Regions from separate parts of the Pseudocitrobacter faecalis genome, predicted to be linked through region 1. Evidence: predicted binding sites of a transcription regulator. Region 1 holds the regulator's gene; each other region holds the start of a gene.

Evidence for each region. Region 1 encodes CRP, which controls carbon source genes, mostly activating them, when cyclic AMP is high. Its sites were predicted from a motif close to ATGTGANNNNNNTCACAT; they were not measured.
Region 2: ACOXYR_RS10405 (sugar transporter) is a predicted target of CRP. The motif match lies at 2,725-2,742, and genes of this name have one in related genera.
Region 3: ACOXYR_RS06075 (CidA/LrgA family protein) is a predicted target of CRP. The motif match lies at 2,966-2,983, and genes of this name have one in related genera.
Region 4: bhsA (multiple stress resistance protein BhsA) is a predicted target of CRP. The motif match lies at 3,804-3,821, and genes of this name have one in related genera.

The regions. Positions count from the first base shown of each region.
Region 1 is NZ_CBDDNJ010000002.1:4,851,581-4,857,464, reverse strand. Features, by position in the region: gene ACOXYR_RS23325 (YheU family protein) at 1-188, shown strand, start outside; gene ACOXYR_RS23320 (phosphoribulokinase) at 215-1,084, shown strand; gene ACOXYR_RS23315 (OsmC family protein) at 1,198-1,602, opposite strand; gene crp (cAMP-activated global transcriptional regulator CRP) at 1,905-2,537, shown strand; gene ACOXYR_RS23305 (YccS/YhfK family putative transporter) at 2,586-4,661, shown strand; gene argD (bifunctional acetylornithine/succinyldiaminopimelate transaminase) at 4,654-5,871, opposite strand.
Region 2 is NZ_CBDDNJ010000002.1:2,039,455-2,045,338, forward strand. Features, by position in the region: gene sad (succinate-semialdehyde dehydrogenase) at 1-852, opposite strand, end outside; gene ptrR (putrescine utilization regulator PtrR) at 957-1,829, shown strand; gene ACOXYR_RS10400 (PhzF family phenazine biosynthesis protein) at 1,819-2,619, opposite strand; gene ACOXYR_RS10405 (sugar transporter) at 2,817-4,016, shown strand; gene ACOXYR_RS10410 (MarC family NAAT transporter) at 4,055-4,726, opposite strand; gene marR (multiple antibiotic resistance transcriptional regulator MarR) at 4,967-5,401, shown strand; gene marA (MDR efflux pump AcrAB transcriptional activator MarA) at 5,420-5,803, shown strand; gene marB (multiple antibiotic resistance protein MarB) at 5,834-5,884, shown strand, end outside.
Region 3 is NZ_CBDDNJ010000002.1:1,160,935-1,166,818, reverse strand. Features, by position in the region: gene gtdA (gentisate 1,2-dioxygenase) at 1-507, opposite strand, end outside; gene mhbT (3-hydroxybenzoate transporter MhbT) at 519-1,877, opposite strand; gene ACOXYR_RS06080 (LysR substrate-binding domain-containing protein) at 2,003-2,926, shown strand; gene ACOXYR_RS06075 (CidA/LrgA family protein) at 3,032-3,430, shown strand; gene ACOXYR_RS06070 (CidB/LrgB family autolysis modulator) at 3,427-4,122, shown strand; gene cdd (cytidine deaminase) at 4,249-5,133, shown strand; gene sanA (outer membrane permeability protein SanA) at 5,256-5,884, shown strand, end outside.
Region 4 is NZ_CBDDNJ010000002.1:1,828,563-1,834,446, reverse strand. Features, by position in the region: gene mdtK (MdtK family multidrug efflux MATE transporter) at 1-365, shown strand, start outside; gene zinT (metal-binding protein ZinT) at 399-1,052, opposite strand; tRNA gene ACOXYR_RS09530 (tRNA-Val) at 1,292-1,368, shown strand; tRNA gene ACOXYR_RS09525 (tRNA-Val) at 1,373-1,449, shown strand; tRNA gene ACOXYR_RS09520 (tRNA-Val) at 1,454-1,530, shown strand; gene ACOXYR_RS09515 (fimbrial protein) at 1,657-1,953, opposite strand; gene ldtC (L,D-transpeptidase LdtC) at 2,407-3,372, shown strand; gene bhsA (multiple stress resistance protein BhsA) at 3,473-3,730, opposite strand; gene ACOXYR_RS09500 (TetR/AcrR family transcriptional regulator) at 3,980-4,615, shown strand; gene ACOXYR_RS09495 (hypothetical protein) at 5,057-5,560, opposite strand; gene ACOXYR_RS09490 (peptidase M23) at 5,565-5,884, opposite strand, start outside.

The sequences.
Region 1 (5,884 bases):
AAACGCTCGATAACCTGATTGAAAGCTTTGTGTTGCGTGAAGGCACCGATTATGGTGAATATGAACGTTCACTTGCGCAAAAGGTCGCCGACGTAAAACAGCAACTACAACGCGGCGAAGCGGTTCTGGTGTGGTCGGAACTTCATGAAACCGTCAACATCATGCCCCGCAGCCAGTTTCGCGGTTAATCTTACCGACTCGGGAGTTGTTCGCTATGTCTGCCAAACATCCGGTTATCGCCGTCACGGGTTCCAGCGGGGCGGGAACCACCACCACCAGCCTCGCGTTCCGCAAAATTTTCGCCCAGCTTAAGCTTCACGCCGCAGAGGTGGAAGGCGACAGTTTTCACCGCTACACGCGTCCGGAAATGGACTTAGCCATCCGTAAGGCGCGCGATATGGGGCGCCATATCAGCTACTTCGGCCCGGATGCCAACGACTTCAGCCTGCTGGAACAGACGTTCCGCGAGTACGGGCACAGCGGCACCGGACAGTCGCGAAAATATCTGCATACCTACGATGAAGCGGTGCCGTGGAATCAGGTGCCGGGAACCTTCACCCCGTGGCAACCTCTGCCAGAGCCAACCGACGTGCTGTTTTTTGAAGGGCTGCACGGTGGCGTGGTGACGCCGCATCACGATGTGGCGAAACATGTGGATTTACTGGTCGGCGTAGTGCCAATCGTTAACCTGGAGTGGATCCAGAAGATGATCCGCGACACCAGCGAGCGCGGTCACTCCCGCGAGGCGGTGATGGATTCCGTCGTGCGCTCAATGGAAGATTACATCAACTTCATCACGCCGCAGTTCTCACGCACACATCTCAACTTCCAGCGCGTCCCGACGGTCGACACCTCTGACCCGTTCGCCGCCAAAGGCATTCCGTCACTGGATGAGAGCTTTGTGGTGATCCACTTCCGCAATCTCGACAATATCGATTTCCCCTGGCTGCTGGCGATGCTGCAGGGATCATTCATCTCGCATATGAATACGCTGGTCGTTCCCGGCGGCAAGATGGGGCTGGCGATGGAATTGATCATGACGCCGCTGGTGCAGAGATTGATGGAAGGGAAGAAGATTGGGTGAACGGTGCGGGCTGGGCCCCTCACCCTAACCCTCTCCCAGAGGGAGAGGGTACCGATTGTGCGGTTTTCTCCCTCTCCCTCTGGGAGAGGGCCGGAGTGAGGGGGGCCGTCAACTTACCCCTCCACCACCTCATAAGAATGGGTAATGTTCACCGCTTTGCCCAGCATCAGCGCCACTGAACAATATTTCTCAGCCGACAAATCTACGGCACGGGACACCGCCGCATCTTTCAGCTCTTTGCCGGTCACTATGAAGTGCAGATTAATATGCGTGAACAGACGCGGCGCTTCTTCACGGCGTTCAGACGTCAATTTAACTTCACAATCGGTCACGTCATAGCGGCCCTTTTGCAAAATAGACACCACGTCGATGGCGCTACAGCCACCCGCCGCCATCAGCACGACTTCCATGGGGCTTGGCGCTTTATCACCTGAGTTGCCATCCATCAAAATCTGGTGCCCGGAAGCCGACTCACCCAGGAAGGTTAACCCTTCCACCCATTTCACACGCGCTTGCATAATTGTCACTCCAGAGTTGCAAATTTATTGTCAGATTACGCGCACATAACAAATCTCGCAACGGAAGTAGACCTGGGTCATGCTGAAGCGAGACACCAGGAGACACACGGCGAAAGCTATGCTAAAACAGTCGGGATGCTACAGAGATACATAAACGTACTGCATGTATGCAGAGGACATCACTTACTGGTCGCGACAATCTTTGACGGCCAACTTCCCAGGTAGAGGGAAGGATATTATTTCAACCAGTGGCGGCCTGATTTATGCCGCTGGCGATAGCTTATAACAGAGGATAACCGCGCATGGTGCTTGGCAAACCGCAAACAGACCCGACACTCGAATGGTTCTTGTCTCATTGCCACATTCATAAGTACCCATCGAAGAGCACGCTGATTCACCAGGGTGAAAAAGCGGAAACGCTGTATTACATCGTTAAAGGCTCCGTGGCAGTACTCATCAAGGATGAGGAAGGCAAAGAGATGATCCTTTCCTACCTCAACCAGGGCGATTTCATCGGCGAACTGGGCCTGTTTGAAGAAGGTCAGGAACGTAGCGCCTGGGTTCGGGCGAAAACCGCCTGTGAAGTGGCTGAAATCTCCTACAAAAAATTCCGTCAGCTTATCCAGGTTAACCCGGATATCCTGATGCGTCTCTCCTCTCAGATGGCGCGCCGTCTGCAGGTGACCTCTGAGAAAGTCGGTAACCTGGCGTTCCTCGACGTAACCGGTCGTATCGCGCAGACGCTGCTGAATCTGGCGAAACAGCCGGATGCCATGACCCACCCGGACGGTATGCAGATCAAAATTACCCGTCAGGAAATCGGTCAGATCGTCGGCTGCTCCCGCGAAACAGTGGGCCGCATCCTGAAGATGCTGGAAGATCAGAACCTGATCTCTGCACACGGTAAAACGATCGTCGTTTACGGCACGCGTTAATCTCGTCTGACGGCGTATTGTTCGCACAATACGCCGTTTTTGTCTCTTATGTGGCGCAGGCTGATTTACCACCCGGAAGTCAACTATGCACTGCGGCAAACGCTGGTGTTATGTTTGCCGGTCGCCGTCGGCCTGATCCTCGGCCAACTTCAACACGGTTTACTGTTTTCTTTGGTGCCTGCCTGCTGCAACATCGCCGGGCTGGATACTCCTCATAAACGCTTCTTCAAACGCCTGATTATCGGTGGGTCGCTGTTCGCTGGTTGCAGCCTGATTGTGCAACTGCTGCTGGCCGATGATATCCCGCTACCGTTTATCCTCACCGGGCTGGCGATGGTGCTGGGCGTTACCGCCGAAATCAGCGCCCTGCACGGGCGATTACTTCCGGCCTCGCTGATAGCCGCCATTTTTACCCTGAGCCTGGCGGGCAATATGCCCATCTGGGAGCCGCTACTTATCTACGCGCTCGGCACGTTGTGGTACGGGCTGTTTAACTGGTTTTGGTTCTGGTTGTGGCGTGAACAACCGCTGCGCGAGTCGTTGAGCCTGCTCTATCGCCAACTGGCCGAGTACTGCGAAGCTAAATATAGCTTGCTGACGCAACATACCGATCCCAATACCGCCCTGCCGCCGTTGCTTAACCGTCAGCAGAAAGTGGTCGATCTGATTTCCCAGTGTTACCAGCAAATGCATATGCTGGCAGCCAATCAACACAATGATTACAAGCGTCTGCTGCGCGCCTTCCAGATGGGGCTGGATTTGCAGGAGCACATTTCAGTGAGCCTGCATCAGCCGGAAGAGGTGCAAAAGCTGGTTGAGCGTAGCCACGCCGAAGCGGTGATTCGCTGGAACGCGCAGACCGTCGCCGCACGCCTGCGGGTCATGGCCGATGATATTCTCTATCACCGCTTCCCGACGCGCTTCAACATGGATAAACAAATTGGCGCGCTGGAGAAAATTGCCCGTCAGCATCCGGATAACCCGGTCGGGCAGTTCTGCGCCTGGCACTTCAGCCGCATCGCCAAAGTGTTGCGCGCGCAGCGCCCCCTTTATCCGCGAAACCTGATGGCCGACAAAGAACGTCGCCTGCCCCTGTTCCCGGCGCTGAAAAGCTATCTGTCGCTGAAATCGCCCGCGCTGCGTAATGCTGCGCGCTTAAGCGTCATGTTGAGCATCGCCAGCCTGATGGGGGCGGCGCTGCATCTGCCAAAACCCTATTGGATCTTAATGACCGTGCTGCTGGTGACACAAAACGGCTACGGCGCGACACGCGTGCGTATCTTCCACCGAGCGGCAGGCACGCTGGCGGGGCTGGTGATTGCCGCCGTAACGTTGCACTACCATTTCCCGGAAGGGTTTGCGCTGACCGCAATGCTGGTGATCACCCTGATAAGCTATCTGATTATTCGCAAAAGCTACGGCTGGGCGACGGTCGGTTTCACCATTACGGCGGTGTACACCCTGCAATTGCTGACGCTCAACGGCGAGCAGTTTATCGTAGCGCGTTTCGCCGACACCATTATCGGCTGCCTGATTGCTTTTGGCGGCATGCTGTGGCTGTGGCCGCAGTGGCAAAGTGGCCTGCTGCGCAAAAATGCACACTCCGCGCTGGAAGCGGATCAGGAAGCAATACAGTTAATTTTGAGTGACGACCCTCCTGCCGAAAAACTGGCGTATCAACGTATGCGCGTCAATCAGGCGCATAACGCCCTGTTTAACTCACTCAATCAGGCAATGCAGGAGCCGGGCTTTAATACGCACTATCTGGAAGATATGAAACTTTGGGTGACGCACAGCCAGTTCATCGTTGAACATATCAACGCCATGACCACGCTGGCGCGTGAGCACGATACGCTCTCACCGGAGCTGATGCAGCGTTATCTGGAATCGTGTGAAGTCGCCCTGCAACGCTGTCAGCAGCGGCTGGAGTATGATGAATCGGGCAGTAGCGGGGATGTGAACATCATGGAGTCACCGGATACGCTGTCCCACGGGCCACTCAGCACCATGGAACAGCATCTCCAGCGTGTTCTGGGCCACCTCAACACCATGCACACCATTTCGTCGGTGGCATGGCGTCAGCGGCCACGGCACGGTATCTGGCTAAACCGGCATATCAACTGACGACTTTCGCCACCGCCTGTGCAAAGCGCGTCATACCCTCGTCGATATCTTTCTCTTCCACCACCAGCGACGGCGCGAAACGCATCACGTCCGGCCCGGCGTTCAGCACCATGACACCGGCATCAGCGGCCGCATAAAGGAATTCACGCGCGCGGCCTTTATACGGTTCTTTCAACTCCGCGCCAATCAGCAGGCCCATTCCGCGAATATCGCTGAAGACATCATACTTCGCGTCGATATCCTGCAAATGCTTCACGAAACGTTCGCGTTTGGTATGAACGCCATCGAGTACGTCAGGCGTATTGATAATATCGAATGCCGCCCCTGCCACGGCGCACGCCAGTGGGTTACCACCGTAGGTCGAGCCGTGGGAGCCAACATGGAATGCGCTGGCAATCTCTTCGGTGGTGAGCATGGCGCTAATCGGGAAACCGCCGCCCAATGCTTTCGCGCTGGTGAGGATATCCGGCGTCACGCCATAGTGCATGTACGCGAACAGCGAACCAGTACGCCCCATACCGCTCTGCACTTCATCAAACACTAACAGCGCCTGATGCTTATCGCACAGATCCCGCAGCCCCTGTAAAAATTCCGGCGTAGCGGCCAGCACGCCACCTTCACCCTGAACAGGTTCCACCACAATCGCGCAAGTATGGTCGTCAATCACCGCTTCAACCGCGTGCAAATCGTTAAACGGAACATGGACGATATCCGCCGGTTTCGGGCCAAAGCCATCGGAATATTTTGGCTGACCGCCGACGGAAACCGTAAACAGCGAGCGACCATGGAAAGCGTTGTGGAAAGCAATAATCTTGCTTTTGTACGGGCTATGACGCGTGGAGGCGTAGTAACGCGCCAGTTTAAACGCGGTTTCGTTGGCTTCTGTACCGGAGTTCATGAACACCACGCGCTCGGCAAAGGTAGCGTCCACCAGCTTCTGACCCAGACGTAGCGCCGGTTCGTTGGTGAACACGTTACTGGTGTGCCACAGGGTTTCGCCCTGCGATTTCAGCGCCTCAACCAGCGCCGGATGGCAATGCCCCAGCGCCGTTACGGCAATCCCGCCCGCGAAATCGACGTACTCTTTCCCCTGCTGATCCCACACGCGGCTACCTTTGCCTTTTACCGGGATAAACTCCGCCGGTGCATAAATTGGCAGGATCACCTGATCGAATGTCGCGCGGGTAATTGCAGGTTGTTTGGTTGTCATGTCATGCCCTTCT
Region 2 (5,884 bases), 2.8 Mb from region 1:
TGTAAAAGCATCCGCGATCCCGGCTTCAACAATAAAGCGCTTCGCCGCAGCGCAAACTTGCCCGGTATTCTGATAACGCCCGATAACTGCCGCCTGCACCGCGGTATCAAGATCCGCATCGTTCAGCACAATAAAGGGATCGGAACCGCCCAGCTCAAGCACGCATTTTTTCAGCGCGGCACCGGCCTGAGCGCCAATCGCGCGGCCAGCACGCACGCTTCCCGTTACCGTGACAGCGGCGATACGCGCGTCGTTAATCGCCTGCGTAACCCCCTCATTGGTCGCATTCACCCAGCCGAAAACGCCCGCAGGAACGCCCGCTTCGAGGAAGATCTTACCGATCAGTTGCGCACTGCCCATCACATTAGGCGCATGTTTTAACAGATAACTATTCCCGGCCAGCAGAATTGGCACCGCGCCGCGCAGCACCTGCCACAACGGGAAGTTCCACGGCATAACTGCCAGAATCGGCCCCAGTGGACGATATTCAATAACAGCGTTGTTATCCTCCACCAGCGTGGATTCGGTATTCAGCATCGCCGGGCCATGCTCGGCGTACCAGTCGCAAAGGCTGGCGGATTTCGTGACTTCCCCGCGCGCCTGAGCAATCGGTTTGCCCATTTCGAGGGACATCATTTGTGCCATCTCTTCGCCACGTTGACGCAGTACGCGGCCAACAGCACGTAATGCCGCTGCGCGCGCCGTGACGGAGGTATTACGCCACTGGCGATAGCCAGCATCGGCAAGGGCGATAGATTCATCGACCTGTGCGGTTGTCGCCCACGGCAATGCCGACAGAGTTTCGCCATTAGCCGGGTTGATGGAAATCGCGTGAGTTGCAGGTGAAGTCATTCTCTTCTCTCTTATCCGGTGATGTGATGTTGTCATTCTGGACGCTTGTCGTCTTTATGAAAACTGAATAATATTAAGCTCACCATTCACGAATTGAGAACACCATGGACCTGACGCAGCTTGAGATGTTCAACGCCGTCGCACAAACCGGCAGCATTACCCAGGCCGCGCAGGTTGTGCACCGCGTACCCTCGAATCTCACCACCCGTATTCGCCAACTGGAGGCGGATCTGGGTGTTGAACTGTTTATCCGCGAAAGCCAACGTCTGCGCCTTTCCCCCGCCGGGCACAGTTTTCTGCGCTACAGCCAGCAGATCCTCGCGCTGGTCGATGAAGCCCGTATGGTGGTCGCCGGAGATGAACCGCAGGGTTTATTTTCCCTCGGCGCGCTGGAAAGCACCGCCGCCGTTCGCATTCCGGAAACACTGGCGCGTTATAACCAGCGTTACCCGAAGATTCAGTTTGATCTGGCGACTGGCCCTTCCGGCACCATGATCGACGGCGTTTTAGAAGGCTCGCTGAGTGCGGCCTTTGTTGACGGCCCGGTGATGCATCCCGGTCTGGAAGGCATGCCGGTATATCAGGAAGAGATGATGATCGTTGCGGCGAATGGGCACCCTAAAATTACTCGCGCCAGCGACGTCAACGGCACGAGCATTTACGCTTTTCGGGCCAATTGCTCTTATCGTCGCCATTTCGAGAGCTGGTTTCAGGCGGATCACGCCACGCCCGGCAGAATTCACGAGATGGAATCCTATCACGGGATGCTGGCCTGCGTGATTGCCGGGGCGGGATTGGCCTTGATGCCGCGGAGTATGCTGGAAAGCATGCCCGGACACCACCAGGTCGAAGCCTGGCCGCTGGCGGAAAAATGGCGCTGGCTGACGACCAGGCTGGTCTGGCGACGTGGCGCGAAAAGCCGCCAGTTAGAGGCGTTTATTGAATTGCTGGATGAGCCTCAAAAACTTAAAGACTAGCCTCAGGCAAAAAAAGCGTTCCTTTCAAATAGAGGGACGCTTTCCCGCCCATCAATACCCTATCCCCCTGCCATTCGCAGCGTACATCGCCACCGCGTGCGGAAACCTGACGCGCCAGCATGTGCGTTTTCCCAAGCTTGTCGCCCCAGTAGGGAATGAGCATAGTATGCGACGAGCCAGTCACCGGATCTTCCCACACCGCTTCGCCCGGCGAGAAAAATCGGCTGACAAAATCATACGCACCGTCGCCGCGTGCAGTAATCGCCACTTTATGTTCTCCGGGGATCATAGCGCTAATATTCGGCGTCACGGCTTCCACCTGCTGTCTGTTTTCCAGCTCAATAACCCAGGCGCGGCCTTTACGTGCATGCAGATAATCCGTAATCCCCAGCGCGGCAAGCATGTCGGAAGGCGGCGTCGCGGGTTGCGTCTCGCCCATCGGAAAATCAAGCGTCAGCCATTCGCCATCGCGCGTGACCGTCAGTTGTCCTGATGCGGTTTCGAAGCGAATTGTGCGTTCCGGATAATGCAGTTGCTGAAAAATAACGTGCGCCGTGGCAAGCGTCGCGTGCCCGCATAAATTGACTTCCTGGCGGGTGGTAAACCAGCGCAACGCAAAGCCACTCGGCTGCTGTACCACAAATGCGGTTTCTGACTGATTATGCTGCTGGGCCATTTTTAGTAATAATGTATCGGGTAACCAGTTCTCCAGCACACATACCGCCGCCGCATTCCCCTCAAACGGACGCTCACTAAACGCATCCACCAGATAAATATCAATTTCCCGCATTCTGATCTCCTGTCGCTATTCAATCGTTAAAATGACACAAATCTGCGGGTCGCGGCAGACGGTGAGGAAAATCGTTGGCAACGCCATTGAGCTAATAACTACAAAATGAGATCCAAGTCACAAAATGATTGTCATTCAGCCAACATTGGCTTTAAGATCGCACGTCTCATCCCGATCAAACTACCCCAGAAAATCCTATGACAACCAACACAGTCTCGCGCCACATCGCATGGCTTAGGGTGGTGACGCTCGCCATCGCAGCCTTCATCTTTAATACCACCGAGTTTGTGCCGGTGGGCCTGCTTTCTGATATTGCCGACAGTTTTGCCATGACCACGGCGCAGGTCGGTATCATGCTGACAATCTATGCATGGGTCGTCGCGCTGATGTCGCTGCCGTTTATGCTGCTGACCAGCCAGATGGAGCGCCGCAAGTTGTTAATTGGCTTGTTTGCGCTGTTTATTGCCAGCCATATACTCTCTTTCTTCGCCTGGAACTTTAGCGTGCTGGTTGCCAGCCGTATCGGCATCGCCTTTGCCCATGCCGTGTTTTGGTCGATTACCGCGTCCCTGGCCATCCGCATGGCGCCTGCCGGAAAACGCGCGCAAGCGCTAAGTCTGATTGCCACCGGTACCGCGCTGGCGATGGTGTTTGGCATTCCGATTGGCCGCATCGTAGGGCAATATTTTGGCTGGCGAACCACCTTCCTTGCTATCGGTATTGGCGCGCTGCTGACCATGGTGGCGCTGATTAAACTGCTGCCCAAACTGCCGAGTGAACATTCGGGTTCCCTGAAAAGCCTGCCTGTGCTGTTTCGTCGCCCGGCACTGGTCAGCATTTATCTGCTGACCGTGGTTGTGGTGACCGCTCATTACACCGCGTATAGCTACATCGAACCTTTTGTGCAGAACGTCGCTGGGCTGAGCGGAAATTTTGCCACCGTGCTGCTGTTGATTCTTGGCGGTGCGGGCATCATCGGCAGTATTCTGTTCGGGAAACTGGGTAACCTGCACGCTTCTGGTCTCATCACCAGCGCAATCGGCCTGCTGTTGATTTGCCTGCTGCTGCTATTGCCGGCGTCCCATCAGGCCAGCCATCTTGCGGTGCTGAGCGTCTTCTGGGGTATTGCGATTATGATTATCGGCCTGGGCATGCAGGTGAAAGTGCTGTCGCTGGCACCAGATGCAACAGACGTGGCGATGTCGCTGTTTTCCGGGATCTTTAATATTGGTATTGGCGCGGGCGCGCTGCTGGGAAGCCAGATAAGTAGCCACTTCTCAATGGCCTCAATCGGTTACGTCGGGGCGGTTCCGGCGATTGCCGCGTTGATCTGGTCGGTGATTATCTTCCGCCGCTGGCCCACAGCGTCATTAGAAGAGCAGGCGCACCGCTCGTGAGGATTCGGGAGCCGGGCTGACATCCCCGGCTCCCTGCATTACGCGCCCGGCCAGGTGTTAATGATTTCCACCACGCCGTTAATAATAAACTGCACGCCCATACACACCAGCAAGAATCCCATCAGGCGCGAAATGGCTTCGATGCCACCTTTCCCTACCCAGCGCATGATCGCCCCGGAACTGCGCAGGCTACCCCACAGGATAATCCCCACCAGCGCGAATATAATGGGCGGCGAGACAAGCACTACCCATTCCGGGAAACTCACGCCGTGTTTAATAGTAGACGCCGAGCTGATAATCATGGCGATAGTACCCGGCCCCGCCGTGCTCGGCATGGCCAGCGGCACAAACGCAATATTGGCGGTCGGCTCATCTTCCAGCTCTTCTGATTTGCTGGACGCTTCCGGTGATTCGTGGGCTTTCTGCTGCGGGAAAAGCATGCGGAAACCGATAAACGCGACGATCAAGCCGCCGGCGATACGCAGACCAGGTATTGAAATACCGAATGTATTCATCACCAACTGACCGGCATAGTAGGCAACCATCATAATGACGAAGACATAAATAGAGGCCATGCGCGCCTGATGGTTACGTTCTGCCGCATTCATATTTCCCGCTAATCCGAGAAAAAGCGCCACGGTGGTGAGCGGGTTTGCCAGCGGTAAAAGCACCACCAGACCAAGCCCGATTGCCTGAAAAAGTTCAATCATATGAGATACTAGCCTTCTCTGTTTTACGAATAAGTTCGCAGTCTACGCGATGCAGTATAGCGTTTTCGCAGCATCTCTTGCTATGTGGGCCCTTTGTACAGAATGTCCTCTTTATTGTAGTTGGATACTCTCTGTTCAGCGTTTTAGCAAATCGTGGCATCCCTCAATCCATTCAGTTGACTTATGATTGCACGAGAAATAATATCCTCCGCAACTAAAGTACTTGCCAGGGCAACCATTGTGAACATCACAAGCGACCTCTTTGATGAAATAATCCCGCTTGGGCATTTGATTCACATGGTTAATCAAAAAAAAGATCGCTTACTCAACGAGCATCTATCGCCTGAAGACATTACTTCCTCACAGTTCAGGGTGCTCTGCTCTATTCGCTGTAAAGGCAGCATTACACCGGTAGAGCTGAAGAAAATCCTGTCGGTCGATCTGGGCGCGCTTACCAGAATGCTTGACCGATTGCTTTGCCGGGGCTGGATTGCCCGTTTGCCGAATCCTCATGACAAACGCGGCGTGCTAATCCAGTTAACGCCAGAAGGCGCTGAAATTTGTGAGAAATGTCATCAGCTTGTTGGGCAGGACCTGCATCAGGAATTAACAAAAAACTTAACGGCAAACGAAGTTGAAACGCTTGAGCTTCTGTTAAAAAAGATTTTGCCGTAAACAGAAAGAGGTAAGACGATGTCCAGACGCAACACTGACGCTATCACCATTCATAGCATTTTGGACTGGATCGAAGATAACCTTGAGTCGCCCCTGTCGCTGGAAAAAGTGTCAGAGCGTTCAGGTTACTCCAAATGGCACCTGCAACGGATGTTTAAAAAGGAAACGGGACACTCTTTAGGTCAGTACATTCGCACCCGTAAATTGACCGAGATTGCCCAGAAGTTAAAAGAGAGCAATGAGCCGATTCTCTACCTGGCTGAACGCTACGGTTTTGAATCACAGCAGACGTTGACGCGAACCTTTAAAAACTATTTCGATGTGCCGCCGCACAAGTATCGCGTCACCAATATGCACGGAGAGTCTCGTTATCTCTTCCCGCTTAATCACTGTACTTATTAATCGCCTGCACAAGACGTATCGAGGAATACCATGAAACTGTTCGCCTCCGCTGCCTTCGCTATTATGGCGTTGGTTTCCAGC
Region 3 (5,884 bases), 3.7 Mb from region 1:
CACCAGCGGCAGATCCAAACCATCCAGCCAAATCACCGGCTCATCGCCAGGGTTGCCGTGGTCGTGCCAGCGCCACTGCGGGGTGAGGATAAAGTCGCCCGGGTGCATCTGAGTACGCTCGCCATCGACGGCGGTAAATGCGCCTTTTCCTTCCACGATAAAGCGCAACGCTGACTGGTTATGGCGATGGCTCGGAGCGACTTCACCCGGCATAATTAACTGTAAACCGGCGTACAGCGATGAGGTAATCGACGATTGTCCGCGCAGAGCCGGGTTTTCCAGCACCAGCACGCGGCGCACCGCCTCTTTCGCACCAATCAGGCTGCCACTTTCCAGCAACAGCGGGCGAATTTCCTGATAGCTCCAGTGCGCAGGCGCGCAGGTCGGGTTTGGCGTTTGCGGCACCAGGTGATGCAGCGATTCCCACAGCGGGGTCAGGTTCTGCCCGGAAATGTGCTGGTAGTACTGTTGCCGTTCATTTTTGACGTCCGGATTTAACTGGCTCATTGTTATTCTCCTTATTTATTCACCACACCTGTAGCAGGCAGCGGGTTGGGTACTCTTGTCGTCCGGCGAACAGCCAGGGTAAGCAGCGTCAACATGATGGCGCTGATGGCTGCCGGGACGGCAATCACGTAAAACAGAGTGTCGAAAGAGAAATTCAGCGCCATCATTACCCCGCCGGAAACCGAGCCGACAATGGCACCACAGCGACCAATCGCGTTTGCCCAGCTCACGCCTGTCGCGCGGCTTTGGGTTGGGTAGAGCATGGCGGTTAAGGCATTAAGGCCAACCTGCGAGCCGCTGATCCCAATTCCGGTGCCGAAAATCGCCAGCGCCATCAGCCAGAGGCCGTTTTCACTGAGGCCAATCATCACGATGCACACCGCGCCCAGCGCGTAGCTCACTGCCAGCACCCGGAAGGGATTGAATTTATCCATTAATACGCCGAGCAGAATCGCGCCCATTGTGCCGCCAATCTGGAACGCCGCCGTCACCCATGACGCGTGTTGCAGGTCGATGCCACGATGGTTAAGCAGCGTCGGCATCCAGCTTGAGAGCAAATAGATAATCAGCAGGCTCATAAAGAACACCACCCACAGCATCAGTGTGATAGCGAGCTGGCGTCCGGCGAAAAGCTGGCCGATGCTGCCTTTGTTTACCGACGTCGGTTCATCGAGCCAGAAGATGGTGTCGTCATGGCGCGCCTGGGTCATCTCACTGACCAGCCTCGCGATGTGCGCCTGAGGTCGCTGACGGCGCACCATCCAGCGGGGAGATTCCGGCAGCGCAACCAGTAAGTAGAAGAACAGGATCATCGGCAGCACGCCACCGAGTACCAGAATACCCGCCCAGCCGATCATGCCAACCAGTTGTGCGCTGACAATCCCGCCAAAGGCGGAGCCGAGCGTGAAGCCGCAGAACATCAGGGTCACCAGCGCGCCGCGTCGACGAGCTGGCAGGTATTCGGAGGTCATGGTGATGGTATTGGGCATTGCGCCGCCTAAGCCCAGCCCGGTTAAGAAGCGCAAGATCACCAGCGTTTCCAGATCCGGTGAAAAAGCGGAGAGCAGGCTGAGGATACCGAAAAACGCCACGCACCACTCAATGACGCGCTTACGGCCAAAGCGATCGGAGAGTGGCCCACAAAGCAGTGCTCCAGCGGTAAGACCGAGCAGGCCAGCACCAAATAGTGGGGCCAGTTCTGCTGCCGTCAGTTGCCAGTGTGCGCGGATATCGGGGGCGATAAAGCCAATCGCTGCCGTGTCAAAACCATCCATCATCACCACCAGAAAACAGCAGATAATGACACGCCACTGGAGCGCGCCGATGGGGGCTGCATCAATCAGAGCTTGTAGTTCACGTCGTTGAGTCATGGTAAATGCCTCAGGTGTGTAGGGCAGATGTTGTATTTGTTGTTTGTATGTAGCAATTTTGTGGTAATTGAAATGAGTTGTACAATGGCTTTCCATGCAGCGTCATAACCTGGAGGTTATTGCTAATGGCAAACTGGACGCAGAAACTGAAGCTTCATCACCTGCAAATGCTGGTCGCGCTGGGCGAACAGTGCAATCTGACGCAGGTGGCGAAAATGATGCACATCACCCAACCTGCCCTTTCCAAGTGGCTGACACAGTTCGAAGAAGAGGTCGGGATCACACTTTTCGAACGCCATAGCAAAGGATTACGTCCCTCGGAAGGGGGAAAGCTGCTGCTTGCGCACGCGCAACGGTTAATCAACGATCTCGAACGTTCGCAGTTTGAGATGGAACGGTTTAAGCAGGGTGGCCTGGTCGGTAGCCTGAAAATCGGCTGCTCGCCGGTCGCGACCGATTGCGTCTCGCAGGCGATTTTCCCGCTCCTCAAAGAGATGCCTTCCCTGCATCTGAACATTGAAGAAAAAGTAATGACGCCGTTGCTGCATGATTTGCAGTCTGGCGTAGTGGATGTGGTGGTCGGGCGAATTGGTGGGCGAGCGCTGGAACTGCCGTTAAATTACCAGGTGTTATATACGGAACCCGTTTGTTTTGTTGCCCGCACCGATCATCCTCTCGCCGCTTACGACCGTCTAAGCTGGAAGGATCTGGAGCCCTGGCGCTGGATAGTCTGGCCGAGCGGCACGCCCATCCGCCAGAGTATTGATAACGCCCTCGTAGATAACGGCGTGATGCTGCCGGAAAACACCATCGAATCCGCCTCAATGAACGTCAGCGTCAACCTGCTGCAAAGCAGCGAGATGATTTCTATTCTTTCTTTACGACTGGCTGAACGTTACGCCCAACAGGGGCAACTCACTATTCTCGCGCTGCCCAAAATTGAGCAAAAAGGCAGCGTCGGCGTATTCTGGAGAAAAAACGATCAGCCCTCGCAGGCGCTGAGTCGTTTTCTTTATCATTTATCGCATCCGCTTCTGTCAGATGCCTGATGTTCCGCTTGTCTATGTCAGGTATGCTCACAATTCATGATGTGATCAGTAGCACATTTCTGGCTTTAATTGTATGATGAATGCGTTCCATCAAGGGTAACCAACATGAGCAAATCGCTGAATATTATCTGGCAATACCTGCGTGCTTTCGTCCTGATATATGCCTGTTTATATGCGGGAATCTTTATCGCCTCGCTGCTACCGATCACCATCCCCGGCAGTATTATCGGGATGCTAATTATGTTCGTTTTACTGGCACTGCAAATTCTGCCGTCGAAGTGGGTTTTGCCGGGCTGCTACATTCTTATCCGCTACATGGCGCTGCTGTTCGTGCCCATCGGCGTGGGCGTGATGCAATATTACGACCTGCTGAGCGCCCAGTTCGGCCCTATCGTCGTCTCCTGCGCGGTCAGTACGCTCGTCGTTTTCCTGGTGGTGAGCTGGAGTTCGCACATTATTCATGGCGAGCGCAAAGTGGTTGGTCAAAAAGGAACTGACGAATGATGCACTCTATCTGGTGGTCGTTGCCGCTGACGCTGGCGGTCTTTTTTGCCGCACGCTGGCTGGCCGCACGGGTCAAATTCCCGCTACTGAATCCGCTGCTGGTGGCGATGGTGGTGATTATTCCCATCCTGCTACTGACAGGTACACCTTACGATCACTATTTTCAGGGCAGCAAAGTCCTGAACGATCTGCTGCAACCGGCGGTCGTGGCTCTTGCTTTCCCGCTGTATGAACAGTTACATCAAATCCGCGCGCGCTGGAAATCGATTATCACCATCTGCTTTTTCGGCAGCGTGGTCGCGATGATTACCGGTACCTCGGTGGCGCTGTTAATGGGCGCATCGCCTGAAATTGCCGCCTCTATTTTACCGAAGTCGGTCACGACGCCGATTGCAATGGCGGTTGGCGGCAGCATTGGCGGCATTCCAGCGATTAGCGCTGTCTGCGTGATTTTCGTCGGGATCCTGGGCGCGGTATTTGGCCATACCCTGCTGAACCTGATGCGCATTAATACCAAAGCCGCGCGTGGCCTGGCGATGGGGACAGCTTCGCACGCCCTCGGTACTGCCCGTTGTGCAGAAGTCGATTATCAGGAAGGCGCGTTCAGTTCGCTGGCACTGGTGCTGTGCGGGATTATTACCTCGCTCGTCGCCCCGTTCCTGTTCCCGATTATTCTCTCTGTGGTCGGCTAAAATGCGACAAGTCACACATTTTGTAAAACGATTGCATGTGTTGCATAAATAATGAGATTTAGATCACTCATTTAAGCGTGATCGGCACGTACACTGTTTACCCTTACACTGTTACGAGGCAACGACATGCATCCACGTTTTCAATCTGCTTTTTCGCAACTGCCTGCGGACCTGCAAACAGCCATCGCCCCTGTGCTGGCTGATGCACACTTCTCCGCAATGCTGAGCGCCGGGCAGGTCTCATCGCTGCGTAGCGCGACAGGACTGGACGAAGACGCGTTGGCCTTCGCGCTCCTGCCGCTGGCTGCCGCCTGCGCGCGCGCCGACCTTTCCCACTTCAACGTTGGCGCCATTGCGCGCGGCGTCAGTGGGAACTGGTATTTCGGCGGCAATATGGAATTTCTGGGCGCGACCATGCAACAAACCGTCCATGCCGAGCAAAGCGCCATCAGCCACGCCTGGCTGCGCGGTGAAAAAGCCCTTGCGGCGATCACCGTTAACTACACCCCTTGCGGTCACTGCCGTCAGTTTATGAATGAACTGAACAGCGGGCTGGCGCTGCGCATCAACCTGCCGGGCCGTACGCCGCATACGCTGAAGGATTATTTGCCGGACGCGTTTGGGCCAAAAGATCTCGACATCAAAACGCTGTTGATGGATGAGCAGGATCACGGTTACCCACTGGAAGGCGATGCGTTAACTCAGGCTGCCATTAAAGCCGCGAATAAAAGCCACACCCCATACAGCAAATCGCCTTCTGGCGTGGCGCTGGAACTGGCTGATGGTACGATTTTCAGCGGCAGCTACGCTGAGAATGCGGCCTTCAACCCAACGTTACCGCCGTTGCAGGGTGCGCTGAATCTGTTAAGCCTGCATGGCTATGATTATCCTGCCATTACCCGCGCGATGCTTGCTGAACGCGCCGATGCGCCGCTCATCCAGTGGGATGCGACGGTGGCGACGCTCAAAGCGTTAGGCTGCCAGAACATCGACCGCGTCCTTCTCGGTTAATCATTCAGTGCGGGCGAAAGCCCGCAACTGGCGAATTTCCCTGCAATTAACGCGCTGATTCTTGCTCTTAAGCGGCGGGTACAGTAGCCTGAAGACTCCTTTTCACCATCATTGAGCCTTTTATGTTGAAGCGCGTGTTTTACAGCCTGTTAGTCCTGCTCGGCCTGCTGCTGTTGACCGTGTTAGGTCTTGATCGGTGGATGAGCTGGAAAACCGCGCCGTATATCTATGACGATCTGCAGGATCTCCCATACCGCCAGGTCGGTGTGGTATTAGGCACCGCTAAGTATTATCGCAAAGGCGTCATTAATCAGTATTACCGTTATCGTATTCAGGGTGCGCTTAATGCTTATAACAGCGGCAAGGTGAATTATCTGCTGCTGAGCGGCGATAACGCACTGCAAAGCTATAACGAGCCGATGACCATGCGCAAAGATTTCATTGCCGCTGGCGTCGACCCGGCGGATATCGTGCTCGACTACGCCGGTTTCCGTACGCTTGATTCCATCGTTCGCACACGTAAGGTCTTCGATACCAACGATTTTATTATCATCACCCAACGCTTCCACTGCGAACGCGCGCTGTTTATCGCGCTGCATATGGGCATTCAGGCCCAGTGCTACGCCGTGCCTTCGCCGAAAGATATGTGGAACGTTCGCCTGCGTGAATTCGGTGCGCGATTTGGTGCGCTGGCCGATCTCTACGTCTTTAAACGTGAACCGCGATTTTTAGGCCCGCTCATTCCGATTCC
Region 4 (5,884 bases), 3.0 Mb from region 1:
GCGAGCATATCGCCCTGCTGTATAACGATAATCCCGAGGTGGTCACGCTCGCAGCACAGTTAATGTTGCTGGCGGCGCTGTACCAGATTTCTGACTCCATTCAGGTGATAGGCAGCGGTATTCTACGCGGCTATAAAGATACGCGTTCCATCTTCTTTATCACCTTTATCGCTTATTGGGTGTTGGGCCTGCCAAGCGGTTACGTGCTGGCGCTTACCGACCTGGTGGTTGAGAGAATGGGCCCCGCCGGTTTCTGGCTCGGCTTTATTATCGGCCTGACCTCTGCAGCGATTATGATGATGCTGAGAATGCGCTTTTTACAGCGTCAGCCGTCAAGCCTGATATTGCAGCGAGCTTCGCGCTAATCCTTTGAAGGCCGCATCCGTGCGGCTTTTTCATTAATGATGTAGCATTTCATCCACAACTTGTTCTGTGGTCATTTGCCATGGATAGTAGGTCGGCCAGTTATCCATCTCTTTTAGCAGCACTTCCTGGGATGTATTACCCATAAAAATGTGGAAATGGGCGGATTTACGCGGCGCAATGGTGTGATCGCTGAACTGTACGTATTTTGGCGCGGCTGAACCTGCATCCTGACACTCGAAAAGATAGCGTACCCCCTTCTTACCTGACGCGTAGGTCAAAATTTTATGCCCGGCGTAACGGTAGTGACAGGCGTTAACCTTATCGCCTATATGGAACTCCATCACCCCATTTTCGATACCAATCGTTTCGACATTGGTGGCATACCCTTTGCGGTAGTAAGCCTTGATTTGCTCGGCAGTTTTGCCTGATTCCTTTGCTGCTTTCTGCTTAAATACCGGATCAAGGTCGCCATTTAGCAGAAGGCCGTTAACGGATTGCCACACGCCATCCCAGTCAGAAAGCGCACGATCTTTTACCGCGCTATCCTCGAAAATACCGTTTGCCGCCTGCTGTTCGGCTGCCGTCAAAGGTACGCCATGACTGTGATTCCCATGTGCGGACACCGCGCTGCTCGTCATCAGCGCAGCAATGGTCAGTGTTATTTTCCCCAGATGCTTCAACGTCATTCCCTCATTCGCGAAAAAAATGAATGTTATATTATAACATATCAAACATCAACACGAGACGAGCATAATGTCATCACCTCTCTCACCCGGAAGCACCGTGGGTCAACGATTAAACCTTAACGGCAGAAAAATGCGCCAGATATGCGTAAAACTTCTCCAGTCACATGAAATTGCACATTTTCCCCTTGCCACATCCCGCGGCTGCCGCTAATATTCGTCCCCGTTGTCACGGCAACAATGCGTTCGTAGCTCAGTTGGTTAGAGCACCACCTTGACATGGTGGGGGTCGTTGGTTCGAGTCCAATCGAACGCACCATTTTGCGTTTATAGCTCAGTTGGTTAGAGCACCACCTTGACATGGTGGGGGTCGTTGGTTCGAGTCCAATTAAACGCACCATTATGCGTTCGTAGCTCAGTTGGTTAGAGCACCACCTTGACATGGTGGGGGTCGTTGGTTCGAGTCCAATCGAACGCACCATTCTCTTTTCTCTCCCCTCTTTTTCTTATCCTTTGTTTTCTGCGCATTAGTTATTTCGAATAAATAAAAAGCACCATGAGTAATGAACAACGATTTGCCCATTACCCACGATGCCTTCAATGTTGTTCAGCGATAAGTAATCTGTAATACCTGTAAATCAGGATGGTCTGCAACGCTATAAACTTGTGCAGTCGCGAGATGCTGCATCATTGTAAATTGAGCGCCCTCACGTAACGATTGCGTTTCACGCTGCTGCTTTCCGTCACGGAAACAGGAGACGTGAACCACATCACGCTCAGGATTGACGCGGCAGGCTTCTTCAACAATCGAGCCGCGGAAATGAATCACCCCTGAATTAGCGTTCGCTAATAGCGGGCATGCAAAGAGAGCGGCCATCAGGCCATACTGAAGAGTACGTTTCATCCGTGTATACCTCACGTCCTGTGAGAAAGTCCGGTGACGCGGTGAACGAAAACCCATCAATCATTGATAAGCGTTTATTTCAACCGTCCCACATCACATCCCAACAAACTGAGAATCATTTAAGAATTTTCTCAAGCTCAGAATTAATGTAGCGTGATTTTTTACGGCTGAAAATAGTATTACCCGCAATATCTTCTCTCGATAATCAAAAATGAGATCTGACGCAGATACGTGTCGTAGATCTCATCCTCATATTATTTGCGACATGATGATGGTCCGCGAGAAATGCAGGTCATGGTCAAAATAGCGTTCTGCTCGGGCTGGTAGTCCTGGCTTAAAGAGCCGCTAATCGGAAACATTTACACATACTTGCAATCGCGCCTCACTTCCCGACACTTTCAGCAATCATAATATCCGTTTATGTTTTAGCGACTTGTTAACTGGATAAACATGATGAGTAAACAAAGACGTTTTACCCGCTGGGCAATGGGCATTGCGCTTGCCGCCACCGTAGCGTGGAGTCTGCCCGTTTCCGCCAATACCTGGCCGCTGCCATCCAACGGCAGCCGTCTCGTCGGGGAGAACCGCTATCACGTAGTTGAGAATGACGGGGGCTCGCTGGAGGCAATCGCTAAAAAGTATAACGTCGGTTTCCTTGCTCTGTTGCAGGCAAACCCGGGCGTAGACCCTTACGTTCCGCGTGCGGGCAGCGTGCTGACGATTCCGCTGCAAACGCTTTTGCCGGACGTGCCGCGTGAAGGCATCGTCATCAATCTCGCGGAATTGCGCCTCTATTACTACCCACCAGGAAGCAACAAAGTAACCGTCTACCCTATTGGCATTGGTCAGTTAGGCGGTGATACGGTGACCCCAACCATGGTGACCACCGTTTCGGACAAACGTGCCAACCCAACCTGGACTCCCACGGCAAATATTCGCGCGCGTTATAAAGCACAGGGCATTATTCTGCCGGCGGTAATGCCAGCTGGCCCGGATAATCCAATGGGCCATCACGCCATTCGCCTGGCGGCTCAGGGCGGCGTTTATCTGCTGCATGGAACCAACGCCGACTTTGGTATCGGCATGCGCGTCAGTTCCGGCTGCATTCGCCTGCGTGACGGTGATATCCGCAACTTGTTTGAGAAAGTTACCCCGGGTACCAAAGTGAATATCATCAACACGCCAATTAAAGCCTCGGTCGAACCTGGCGGCGTACATTTAGTTGAAGTTCACCAACCGCTATCGAAACATATCGATGATGACCCGAAAACGCTGCCTATCGTGCTGAATGAGACGATGCGCGCGTTTAAAGAAAAGACACAAACGAATACGGATGTGATGAACTATGCGATGGAGCTGCGCTCCGGCATGCCAGTTGACGTCACCCGCCATCGCATTGGGCAAGAGCAATCGATGTAACGCTGATTCCAGACAAGCAAAAGCCCTGAGTGATGTGATCACTCAGGGCTTTTTTGTGGCAGTGGCTTATTTAAAACGGCATTAATGAGGGAGTTAATGCTTATTTATAAATAACAGCCGTACCATGCAGGTTGTTCGGACCACTTACGGAAGTGATACGGAACGATTTAGCGCCCATTTCGTCTGCCTTCTGAGACAGCTGATCTTCCAGAGAAGCCAGGTTCGGGCCTGCTGATGCCGCAATGGTACCGACTTTATGCTGATCCGCCGGGGTGGACTGAACTTCAACCGCAGCGAAACTTGCAAATGAGAGTGAACTCAGAACAGCGGCGAGAGCCAGAGTTTTTACGTTTTTCATGATTATGACCTATGCAGATGAACTATGATGTAGAGCAATCTTTATTAACTTAACGATCGATAAGGTAATGATAATGAGATCTGGATCACTCGTCAACATGATTTTTATAACGATCATTTAAATAATTAAAATCAGCCTATTTTTCATACCCATATGAATTATTTATTTTTGGGAATTCACCGCTGGCAGCCTGAAGCGATTATTTTTATAATGAGCGTTCACTTAAACCGAAAGAGGTACAACGGCACTATGACAACTGAGACGCAAAGTTGCGCTAAAAAGGGCCGTGGTCGACCAAAAGTATTTGACCGGGAAGCTGCGCTGGATAAAGCAATGACGCTTTTCTGGCAGCATGGCTACGAAGCCACGTCACTCTCCGATCTCGTAGAGGCCACGGGGGCAAAAGCACCTACCCTGTATGCAGAATTCGTGAATAAAGAGGGGCTCTTCCGTGCCGTTCTCGATCACTACATCGCTCACTTCGCCGCAAAACATGAAGCGAAGCTCTGCTGTGATGACAAGCCAGTTGATGAGGCGCTGAAGGATTACTTCACCGCTGTCGCGACTTGCTACACCAGTAAAGACACGCCTGCGGGCTGTTTCATGATTAACACCTCAGCCGCGCTGGCGGCATCGTCAAAAGAGATAGCGAAAACCATTAAATCCCGCCACGCCGTTCAGGAACAAACGCTGCGCGAGTTTTTACAGCATCGTCAGGAGAAAGGCGAAATTCCGGCTGGGAAAGATGTGAAAGAGCTGGCGCTGTTTTTAAGCTGCGTATTGCAGGGCATGTCGATTAGCGCCCGCGAAGGCGCAAGCTTTGACACATTGATGCAGATTACCCGCACGACGCTGGGGCTGTGGCCGCATATGTTGGGTGAGTGATTTTCTGGCAATGCAGTAACAGATGAGACGGGGAGCTCTGGTATGTGAAGAACTCCCCGTTACGATAAATGCGTTCTGCTTTTCATCATCAAGCGCATTGTTTTGAATAGGTTCAAGTCTTTGATAGATAATCTTGCGAAGATAAACATCTAATTCTTTCGAATGATAAAAATCGACACATCTGTACATGATAAGATTTGCTGATGCCAGAGCCCCCCGATCTGTGCTGGGTTTATAAAAATTACCGGTTTTTACTTTTATATACCAGGCCAGAACATTGTCTCGCTTGCTAGAAAAAGCCATCCCGACATCAATATAGCCATAAGTATTATTATGGCGCGGAAGTTTATCGAAATCCACACCCATCCGCTCATAATTATTTATTATATTCAGGGCTAATTAACGACAATGTAAATCCAATCAATCCCCCTTGCGTTATCGTTACTTGAATTTATCAAGACATTTATCATCGCTTACACTTTCAATATTTATATGATATACAGCTCCTGTGTTTGAGATATATACTTCTTTAGGCTTATCGGTTTTACTCTCATCATTATAAAAATAGCCCCCGATAATTTTATTCTTCTTTGATATATAAGTGACAGTGTCAGTATGAACTCCACCATTTATTGTCATAATGAATGAGGCATCAAAGTTCATGGTACCCCCCCCCTTAAAATATATTTCACCATTAGAAATCACTCTTGTCTCAGAAACACCGTTAGGTTCGTCATTACTAATTAATATCAGTAAGTCTACCATTTCGGATTTTTTATCTCTTGCTTTATACTCACCAATATCATCCAGGATTTTATTTGACACTTTTCCACAAAGCATCACTGAGTAATCATTCAAATTTTTGAGTTGAGAGCACTTTGCCGCAAAAGGCAGTGAAATAAATATCAAGCCTACCAAACCGATTAATGTTTTTTTAAAATCCATTGTTTTAAATAATCCTTATGTAATTTAATGGAGGTGTTATTTCATCATTCAATACATACCAAGAATGCTCAAAAACTGGCCAACGAACTAAATCGAAGCCATCTGCTGCTGGGTTTATTCGCCGTGTAACTTCTCTTGCATGTGACAAACTACATCCTTTATCCGCCCAATAATTAACGCCTAAACTGCCGCTAGGTGTCAATCGATGGCTTACCATTATGTATTTTTGCTTACTTGCCCAAAAGTATCCCCCTGCATCGCAAGAAAAATAAGCATTTTCAACTGGGAGTTGGTTATTGGGTTCTGTAGTAAAAAAATCATCAT